DNA from 3 places in the Lysinibacillus sp. LK3 genome. Region 2 is predicted to be linked to each of the others. Evidence: riboswitches for the same ligand, from Rfam matches in the RefSeq annotation. Region 2 holds a riboswitch; each other region holds the start of a gene.
The links. A riboswitch is a leader RNA that binds a small molecule or an ion and turns the genes downstream of it on or off. The one in region 2 is predicted to bind cobalamin.

Region 1: it holds a riboswitch for cobalamin, as region 2 does, so the genes downstream of both, VK91_RS09675 (ferredoxin) here and cobT (nicotinate-nucleotide--dimethylbenzimidazole phosphoribosyltransferase) in region 2, are expected to answer to the same signal.
Region 3: it holds a riboswitch for cobalamin, as region 2 does, so the genes downstream of both, VK91_RS21370 (ABC transporter substrate-binding protein) here and cobT (nicotinate-nucleotide--dimethylbenzimidazole phosphoribosyltransferase) in region 2, are expected to answer to the same signal.

What each region holds. Positions count from the first base shown of each region.
Region 1 is NZ_LDUJ01000014.1:351,813-355,096, forward strand. It holds gene VK91_RS09670 (energy-coupling factor ABC transporter permease) at 1-694, opposite strand, end outside; cobalamin riboswitch at 843-1,028, opposite strand; cobalamin riboswitch at 1,280-1,462, shown strand; gene VK91_RS09675 (ferredoxin) at 1,608-1,979, shown strand; gene cobJ (precorrin-3B C(17)-methyltransferase) at 1,984-3,284, shown strand, end outside.
Region 2 is NZ_LDUJ01000007.1:159,455-162,738, reverse strand. It holds gene VK91_RS05235 (hypothetical protein) at 32-427, opposite strand; cobalamin riboswitch at 835-1,011, shown strand; gene cobT (nicotinate-nucleotide--dimethylbenzimidazole phosphoribosyltransferase) at 1,103-2,158, shown strand; gene VK91_RS05225 (trimeric intracellular cation channel family protein) at 2,210-2,815, opposite strand; gene VK91_RS05220 (methionine gamma-lyase family protein) at 3,157-3,284, shown strand, end outside.
Region 3 is NZ_LDUJ01000036.1:20,731-24,014, reverse strand. It holds gene VK91_RS21375 (translation factor GTPase family protein) at 1-1,487, opposite strand, end outside; cobalamin riboswitch at 1,670-1,857, shown strand; gene VK91_RS21370 (ABC transporter substrate-binding protein) at 2,020-3,012, shown strand; gene VK91_RS21365 (precorrin-3B methylase) at 3,064-3,284, shown strand, end outside.

The DNA.
Region 1 (3,284 bases), on a different contig from region 2:
TGTATTTTTTCAAGAAATTCATCACAATGACCGTTAAAATTCCTTCACTCACTGCTAAAGGAATTTGAGTTAAGGCAAAAATACCTGCAAACTTTGTAAAGGATGCCATAAAGCCTCCAACCTCTGAAGGAAAGGCTAGTGCTAGTTGTACAGAAGTCACAATGTATGTACCTAAATCACCAAGCATAGCTGCAAAGAATATGGCTAGTGAAAATGACAACCCTACTTTTTGAGCCCCTTTAAAGACAAAGTAAGCAATAAAAGGACCAACAATAGCCATAGAAAAGGCATTAGCCCCTAAAGTTGTAATTCCTCCATGAGCTAATAATAAAGATTGAAATAATAAAACGATTGTTCCAATTACACTCATTGCTAGAGGGCCAAAGAGTACTGTCCCAAGTCCTACACCAGTTGGGTGAGAGCAACTACCTGTAACTGAAGGGATTTTTAGGGCGGATAGCACAAAGGCAAAGGCTCCTGAAAGCCCCAAAAGCATTTTTGTTTCAGGATTTTCATCAATGGTTTTTCGAATAGAACGCAATCCTAGAATGATAAATGGGATAGAGATCACCCACCAAAAAATAGCCCATTCGATTGGTAAAAAACCTTCCATGATATGCATGGCAAAGGCACGTTTTGGCACGATTAAAAAGGCCAGTAAAAAATAACTAAGTTTCCACCATGATAATTTCAAAAAGCTTTCCTCCTAACTAATTAATAGATTTTTAGAATATTGCGTGCGTAATTAAAAAAAGCACTTCTCCTTAGGTGGAAAAGTGCATAGCTAAAAAAGCAAATAACAGTCTCATCTGCTAAGCCGCACACCTATCCTCGTAGGTTGAAACGATCACTTATTTTTCGGCAGGTCTCCTGGCTCTAGTTCAATGCTTTATAGGTCTTCCCATCCGTTGGACAGTGACATATTCTATAAAGCTCCCTATTACAGTGGCGGGACCGCGCCGGGCTCAAACCGGCTTCCCTTTTAAGCAAAATGACAAGCACTTTGCACCGAAAAACATTCAAATTGTGAGATTTCACGACAAAGTGTAACATGAATTTCCATAAATATGCTATACCTTTTATGAAATTTTTTAAATTAAAGGTCAACAGTGAATATTCTGATAAAATTTTGTGCGCAAATTATATAGATTGTATAAATTTCATACCTAGTTCCATTCAAAATTGATAAATTTGTCATAAATTTTTAAAGAAATATTGAAATTTTAAAATAATAAGATATGATAAAGACAGTTTTCTATTTAAAATTCTAATAAAAATTTCATATAAAACGTCAATAAGTGCTCGAATAGCTCGAGATAATAGGGAAATTGGTGAAAATCCAATACAGCCCCCGCTACTGTAATAGCTGATGAAATCGCAAAGCCACTGGTACAAACTTGGGAAGGTGCGACAGTAAAATGAAGCTTAAGTCAGGAAACCTGCTTATTTGATTGTGCATGCAAACTTTTCGGAGGGAGAAGTTGAAGCGAAAGCGGGTACCTGTATTTCATTCTATTCGTTTTTATTTGGCTTCTACAAAACCTTTACTCTTCGTTATAGAGTAAAGGTTTTTCTTTTTCCAAAAAGCAAATGAGGGGAGACAGAAGATGACAACTTGGAATTTAGAGGGGATGAAAACACATCTCTTTATTTGCAATGGCAGTAGCTGCATGAAAAAGGATGGGGAGGAAATTACCTTAGCCATTCGAGATGAGATACAGCGGCAAGCACTCGATCAGGAAATACATACGACAAGAACGCGCTGTAATGGACGCTGCAAGGATGCTTGTGTGGTAATCGCTTATCCTCAAGGAAACTGGTATCGTGTGCCATCAACAGAGCATGCTAGAACACTAGTACAAGATTTACATCATGAATCCTTATACAACGAACATGTCTTTACACTTCGTGAAGGTACATTACAGCGTACTGCTCAAACAACTGCCATTAAAGGGATCGAAAAGGTGAAAGAGGGGTAACAACATGGCGCAAAAAGGAAAAATTTTCGTAGTAGGCTTTGGACCTGGAGATTTTAAGCATATTACGACACGTGCAGTAGAGGCTTTACAACAAAGTGATATGATTATAGGCTATAAAACCTATGTAGAGCTGATTCAAGATTTAGTAAGTGCAAAATCGATTGTTAGTACAGGCATGACAGAAGAAGTGTCGCGTGCACAGGAAGCCGTTCGTCAAGCTGAAGCAGGGAGCATCGTCTCAGTAATTTCGAGTGGTGATGCAGGCGTCTATGGCATGGCAGGATTAGTCTATGAGGTGTTAATTGAGCTAGGCTGGACAGAAGCAACAGGAATTGAAGTTGAAATTGTTCCTGGGATTTCTGCGATTAATTCATGCGCTAGCATACTTGGTGCACCTATTATGCATGATGCTTGTACAATCAGTTTGAGTGACCATCTAACACCTTGGAATTTAATTGCAAAGCGTGTCGAGGCAGCTGCGATGGCGGACTTTGTCATTGCTTTATACAATCCTAAAAGTGGACGTCGAACAAGACAAATTGTCGAGGCTCAACGAATACTTTTAGAATATCGTTCGCCAGACACACCAGTTGGGCTTGTGAAAAGTGCCTATCGAGAACGTCAAGAAGTGACCATGACAACACTAGCAGAAATGCTAGAACATGATATTGGTATGTTGACAACTGTCATTATCGGGAATTCGTCAACATTTTTCTATGACAATAAGATGATTACGCCCCGCGGTTACCAACGTAAATATACCCTGGGTGAAGAGAAACAGCCATTACGTCCACATCAACGTTTACGCGAAGAAAATGAACCTTGGGCAATGAACCAAGAGACAGGAACAGCGCGAAATGACTTTACGGCTGACCCTAATGCAGGGCGCTTTAATAAACCCAGTATAGCCGCTACGCCAAAGCCGAAAAAAACAGCTCTTGAAATGGCTACAGCGGCACTTGCAATGGTAAAAGGGACAAGCGCAGTCAAAGTAACACCGAAGCTTGTACAGCAAAAAATAGAATCTATTTTTGAATTAGCAGTAAGTCCTGGTGTAGCCAATAAGTTTTTTACTCCCCAGCAAATGATGACGTTAGCGGAGGTCGTTGGGGATGAGGGGACGATGGAATACACACCAGATCATCAAATTCATTTGAAAATACCAACGACTGCCCCTGAACAGATCACAGAGAAATTACAGGAAGTAGGGTTTTTATTAGCTCCGATTGGTGATGTGTTATCACTGAAGGCTTGTGATTTTTGCTACGGTGAAAAGGCTGATTCAATACCATATGCAGAGGAAAT
Region 2 (3,284 bases):
GAAAGAGTATACACTCTTTCTTTTTTCATGATTATTTTTTCAAGGCATCCATGATAAAATTAAAATTCTCTTCAAAGTTTTTGTAGATATTAACATTTTTTTGTCCCTGCACTTTTGAAGCATAACTAGCAAAGTTTAGACCAGCTCCATAAATTTGTAGTGCTCCATTCGCCAAATCCCCTTTTTGGAGAAGCTCAATGCCATCTTTCAAGAAATTTTGACTCTCCTCGAAATGACACTCCGTAATGTATTTATCACCACTATGAAATAACTTTAAATTTTCTAGTATTTTATTTGCTGTCTCTTCACTGATCGAAGCGTCGATATTGATTAACAACTGATTGATCGGTTTTACGAGTTTGGCATAGAGGCTATCGTGCGTTTCACAGGTTTCAGCAATAGCGTTTCTTAATTGTTTTGCATTCATCGTATCTACTCCTAACTTTTCATCGTTTTACTATTGATACTTACCCTAATTTTAATCATAGAAATAATTTATGTTTACATTGAACAGATTATTAAGGTTTCAACTTTTATGTTCAACATTACTCAGTGAATTGGCAGAACATATGCTATTGAAGATAGAGATGATTGAAAAGTCTGAGTTTACTTGTTATGGCAATTGATTCAGTAATGGATTTTTGTACAAGCCGAGTGTTAGACATAGAGAATTCTAAAAAGCACTAATTATGGAAGACTAGGAATCAAGTGAAGGATTCATTTATTGGGACAAGCACTTGATAAGCTTTTATTGTGAATAGCAGTATGTACTAAGTTAACACTCAAAAAATTTTTTCCTCTTGACACTAAAAAAGTTGTAAAGTAGATTTAACATAATTACATAAAGCAATAGGTGCCCACTAGGGAGAATAGGGAATAAAGTGAAAAGCTTTAGCGGACCCGCCACTGTATGAGGGAGTTTCGTAGTGTATGCCACTAGCAAATTGCTGGGAAGGTACTATGAGATGTTGAACTTGAGCCAGGAGACCTGCCTACATGCTATAGAAGATATAGATGATGGAAAAGTCTGTAGTTTATTTGTCATGACAATAAACTACAGACTTTTTATTTTGTCTTAATGAGAACGAGAGGAGAAATAATCATGCAATTATTACAAGACACGATTCAAAACATTCAGGGGGCTGATATGAAAAGTATGGAGCAAGCTAGAAAGCGGATTGATGCGCTTTGTAAGCCCCCAGGTAGCTTGGGTAAACTAGAATCACTTGCCGTACAGCTCTCTGGTATAACAGGACAATTATATCCGATGGTCGACAAAAAAGTGATGATTGTCTGTGCTGCAGATCATGGTGTTTGCGAGGAAGGTGTAACCACGAATCCACAAGATGTTACGGTCTTTCAAACATTAAATTTTCCTAAGGGGGGTACAGGCGTTTGTGCGATTGCGGGGATTACCAATGCAAAGGTGGTCACAGTAGATGTGGGTGTAAAAGAAGATATTCCACTTGATGCAGGTGTCATTATTCATAAAATTAAATATGGTACAGATAACATGGCACAAGGTCCAGCTATGGCCAAACAAGAAGCCATTCAATCGATAGAAGTAGGAATCCGTGTGGCCACTGAGGAAATCATAAAAGGTGCTGATGTACTTGGGACTGGAGAAATGGGCATCGGCAATACAACACCAAGTGCTGCGATATTAGCTGTTTTGACGGGATGCAACCCTATCGAAGTAACGGGGTTTGGTGCAGGAGTAGGCCAAGGAGGCATTGCCTATAAAGCGGCAGTTATTGAAAAAGCAATTACCTTAAATCAGCCTAATCCAAATGATGTTATTGATGTTCTGGCTAAGGTTGGAGGGTTAGAGATAGGGGCGATGACAGGTATTATTCTTGGCGCTGCTGCCCATCGTAAACCCGTTGTCATTGATGGATTTATTTCAACTATAGCAGCCCTCATTGCTTATAAGCTCGAACCAAAAGTAATCGATTATATCATTCCTTCCCATGTTTCAGAGGAACCAGGGACAAAAATTGCCGCTGCCTTACTAGGCATTGAACCAATGTTGCACATGAATATGCGTTTAGGCGAAGGTTCTGGAGCAGCCTTAGCCTTTCCTATTTTAGATGCAGCTTGCTCGATGATGAAAAACATGGTGACTTTAGAAGAATCAATGCAGTTGTTAAAAAGATAAAAACAATAAAACAGCCAATGACTTAATTTTTGGTCATTGGCTGAATGGTGTTTATGCACGATTTAACTTTCGTAATGGCAAGCGCCACTTCATCATATAGGAAAGAATACGTAAAGCTGTAATCACTGCGAATAAAATATAAAGGAAAATGTCTCCTGTAAAAACCTCGAATCCGATTAGCAATCCTGCAAGAGCTGCCCAAACACCATAAACTTCATCACGGAGAACTAATGGTTTTCTTCTAGCTAATAAATCTCGTACAATACCACCACCTGAACCTGTCAAAACAGCAGCTACAATGACTGCGCTTACTGGCATATCAAGCTTAACAGCATAGAGTGCGCCTTGAATAGCGAATGCTGATAAGCCAATCGCATCTGTGAAGTTACCCCAACGATGCCAATGTTGAATCAGATGATGCGGAAAAATAAAGAATATCGTAATCGCAGCAAGCGCTATTTGAAACATCATATCCTGTCCCCAAAGTGTTGTGACAGGTAGTCCAATGAGTAAATTTCGGATAGCTCCTCCACCAAAAGCAGTCACAATACCAAGTATATATACACCGAATAAATCGTATTCTTCTTCCATGGCAATAATTGCCCCAGAAATAGCAAAGGCAATTGTTCCTATAATACTAAAAACCTCCCAAGCCATCCCTTTCACCCCTTCTATCAATAAATAAACTTTATTAAAAGTTAAAAGACTTTTTACGTAACAGAATCTATGAATTTAATAGCCAAAATCGGTCATTAAATACGCATCTTGAAATGAGTCCGCACATTAGCTTAGCGTAAAATCCTCTTAGAAACAATAGGCAAGTTTTACAGGTGCACATACAAATTGATAAAATGTGATTAAAATAAAGAAAAACATTCGTCAAAAGCGTTTATATACCAGTAGTTGGTTAGGGAATTCTAGAGTGATTGAAGTCAATTTAGATAGTCAATAAATCTTACTGATTGAAATGCGAGACATTGTGAAATGGAGAAGAAAGAATGACGTTTACATCAAATTTATCAACAGAAACGCTATCGTTAGCGGCAAAAGTAGAGGAGCAAGTTCGGCCTTATCATGCCGAGGTAGAAGAAATGGCGTTCTACAATCAGCAGAAGGTGCTAGCAGC
Region 3 (3,284 bases), on a different contig from region 2:
GTATGTTCATTGTGCCCGCGACCTGTTAGAAGTGTAAAATGAATATCTGTTACAGGGAAGCCTGTCAGTAGCCCATGATGGTCACGCTCAAACAGATGCTTTTCAACAAGGCGCTGATTGCCTACAGATAAATGATCGGCATGACAGGCATTGGTGAAGGTATTACCTGTTCCACGTGGATTTGGCTCCATTAATAAATGAACTTCTGCATAATGCTTGAGGGGCTCGAAATGACCATAGCCCGTTACGGTCGTCGCAATGGTTTCCATGTATAAAATTTGCGGCTCACCAAAGGAGACAGCTAATGAAAAACGTGTTATTAATACCTCAGTTAGGACCTCCAATTGAATGACACCCATAATATGCACATGGATTTCCTGAAATTTTTCCTGCCAGACCACACGCAAGGACGGCTCTTCTGCTTCGAGTAACCGGAAAATCTGTAGCACTTCCTTGATATGCTGATCACCCTCATATTGAACCTTTGCCTGTAAGGTTGGGACAAGCTCATAGGGCTGTGATAGCATCGTTGTACCGATTCGATCCCCAATGTTTGCCTGGCTCAGTCCTTTGACAGCGAAAATTTCTCCTGCCTCTACCTGTTGAACGGTCTCAAAGCGACTGCCGTTATAAAGGCGAATTTCGGTCACTTTTTCTGTTACTTCGTCAAATGAAAATTCATCTCGTACATGCAACGAGCCTTTGGTTGCCTTCATAAAGGTTAAACGCTGGTGCCCATCATGACGAATCTTAAAAACCTCGCCCTCAAACGGGGCATCCTTGTCAAAATGGGAAGCCGTTAACAGCGGGAGCTGGTCAAGAAATTCCTGAATGCCCTCATCCTTTAAGGCCGAGCCAGCAAAGCAAGGGAAGGCACCTTCATTTTTAATCATTTCCTTTAATTGAGCAAGACACTGTTCATGCTCCAATGACTCATTTAGAAAGGCATCAAGCAATTTTTCGTCGCGCTCCGCCAGCCATTCCATAATATTATTTGATACATAGTCTGCTCGCAGTGGCTCATCGATGAACAATACATGCTGAGAGCAATCTTTGCGAAGCTGGCTGATGACAGCCTCCATATTGGCACCCTCACGATCCATTTTGTTGATAAAGAAGAAGGTAGGGACATGGTATTGACGTAAAAGTTGCCACACTGTTTCTGTATGGCCCTGTATCCCTTCGACAGCGCTAATGATAATAATGGCATAATCCATCACACGAATGGCACGCTCCATCTCAGGGGAGAAATCGACATGCCCTGGCGTATCAATCAATGTGTATGTATCATCGCCAATATTCATGCGCCCTTGCTCGGCAAATATCGTAATGCCTCGTCTGCGCTCTAGCTCATGATGATCTAGAAAGGTATCCTGATGATCAACTCGCCCCCGTGCTTGAATACTATTTGTATGAAAAAGCACTTGCTCAGAGAAGGTCGTTTTTCCTGCATCCACGTGCGCAAGTACACCGATCGTTTTGTACATAAGAAATCCTCGTTTCTATAGAATGCTATCTTTTTATTGTAACAGAATACTAGCTTCTATATTTCTTGTAAAATAGTTCGTCTTTATGTCAAAATAGTGCTAATATAATGATGATTATACTTTTAGTGTCATACTACTGATTGCGCGATAAATTTTCTTCTGCTAGTCTATCAATAGTATTGACCATTATAGAACGTATTGGTGCAAATGGCGTTTGTCATTTGCTTAAAAGGGAAATCGGTGCAATTCCGATGCTGTCCCGCAACTGTAAATGGGGAGTCTATACAGCATGCCACTGTAGTGAAACTATGGGAAGGCGTATAGATGATGAACCTAAGCCAGGATACCTGCCAGTATGTATTTTTTGACTAAGAACCACGAGGATGGGGATAGTGATGAAGGTAATGATACCGTTATTTCACTATGCTACTCTCTTGGCGACAAGAGGGTTTTTTTATGCCCTTCCAACTACCTTAGTAGTAAAGAAGTCTCTGATTTCTTTCTATATTTTAACAGCAAAGGAGAAAAGGACATGAAGAAATGGAAAAGTATATGGCTGATGATGATCATTGCCTTGGTCGCTGTTTTAGGGGCTTGTGACGCAAAGGACAAAACGGAATCAGCTGCACAAGGTGAAAAGGTTGAGCCATCTGAGGCGGCAGCAGAAGTAACCATTAAAAATAATGACACAACTCAAACATATACGGAAGCACCAACAAAAGCGATTAGCTTAAATCAACATGTGACAGAAATTATGTTAGCACTTGGTTTAGAGGATTCTATGGTAGGGACAGCTTACTTAGATGATAAAATCTATGAACCACTGCAAGAGGCATACGATAAGGTCCCTGTTCTTTCCGATCAATACCCAACGAAGGAGCAAGTCATCGATGCCGAGGCAGATTTCCTATATGCTGGCTGGAAAAGTGGCTTTGGCGAAAAGGGTGTAGGCACACCAGAAGAGCTTGAAGAATTAGGCATCCATACGTATTTACATACGGCTTCCAACATGACAAAGCCAACAATAGAGGATATTTTCACAGATATTCGCAATATCGCGAAGATTTTCCGTATTGAGGATCGTGGCGAAGCTTTAATTGAGCAAATGACGAAAGATGTAGAGGCAGTACAAGCTAAATTACCAAAAGATAGCGAAAAATTACGTGTTCTTGTGTTTGATAGCGGTGAAAAGGATGTATTTACAGCTGGTCAAAACTTTATGAATGAGCTTGTGACAATCGCGGGTGGACAAAATATCTTTGGTGATGTGGAATCAGGCTGGACAACTGTGTCGAAGGAAGATGCAGTAGACCGCAACCCAGAGGTAGTTGTCGTGATTGATTACGGTGAAACAACGGCAGACCAAAAGATCCAATTCTTAAAAAATGATCCAGCCTTAAAGGAGATGGAAGCGGTCAAAAATGAGCGCTTTGTCATCCTGCCACTTTCAGCAGCGTCTGAAGGGGTTCGTGCGGCAGAGGCCATTGAAATTTTAGCAAAGGGCTTCTATCCTGAAAACTTTTAATCCATTCGAGCTAGCGTTTTGCTAGCTCCTTTTTTATAAGGAGCGATAAAAATGAACGCATTTCAAAAAAATGTACCAGATCAAACATTTGAAACACTGAACCGTCATGGTGAGTTTACCCGTCTAGCCGTTAGCCCTGGCATTATTAATAAGCATTATACTCCTGCACAATTCCAAAAAATAGCCGAAATTGCTGGCGAAAAGGGGGCGATAAAATATTCTGCTTCCTATAGTATACTCGTATCCATACCAACGTGCGATGCCACGGAAGC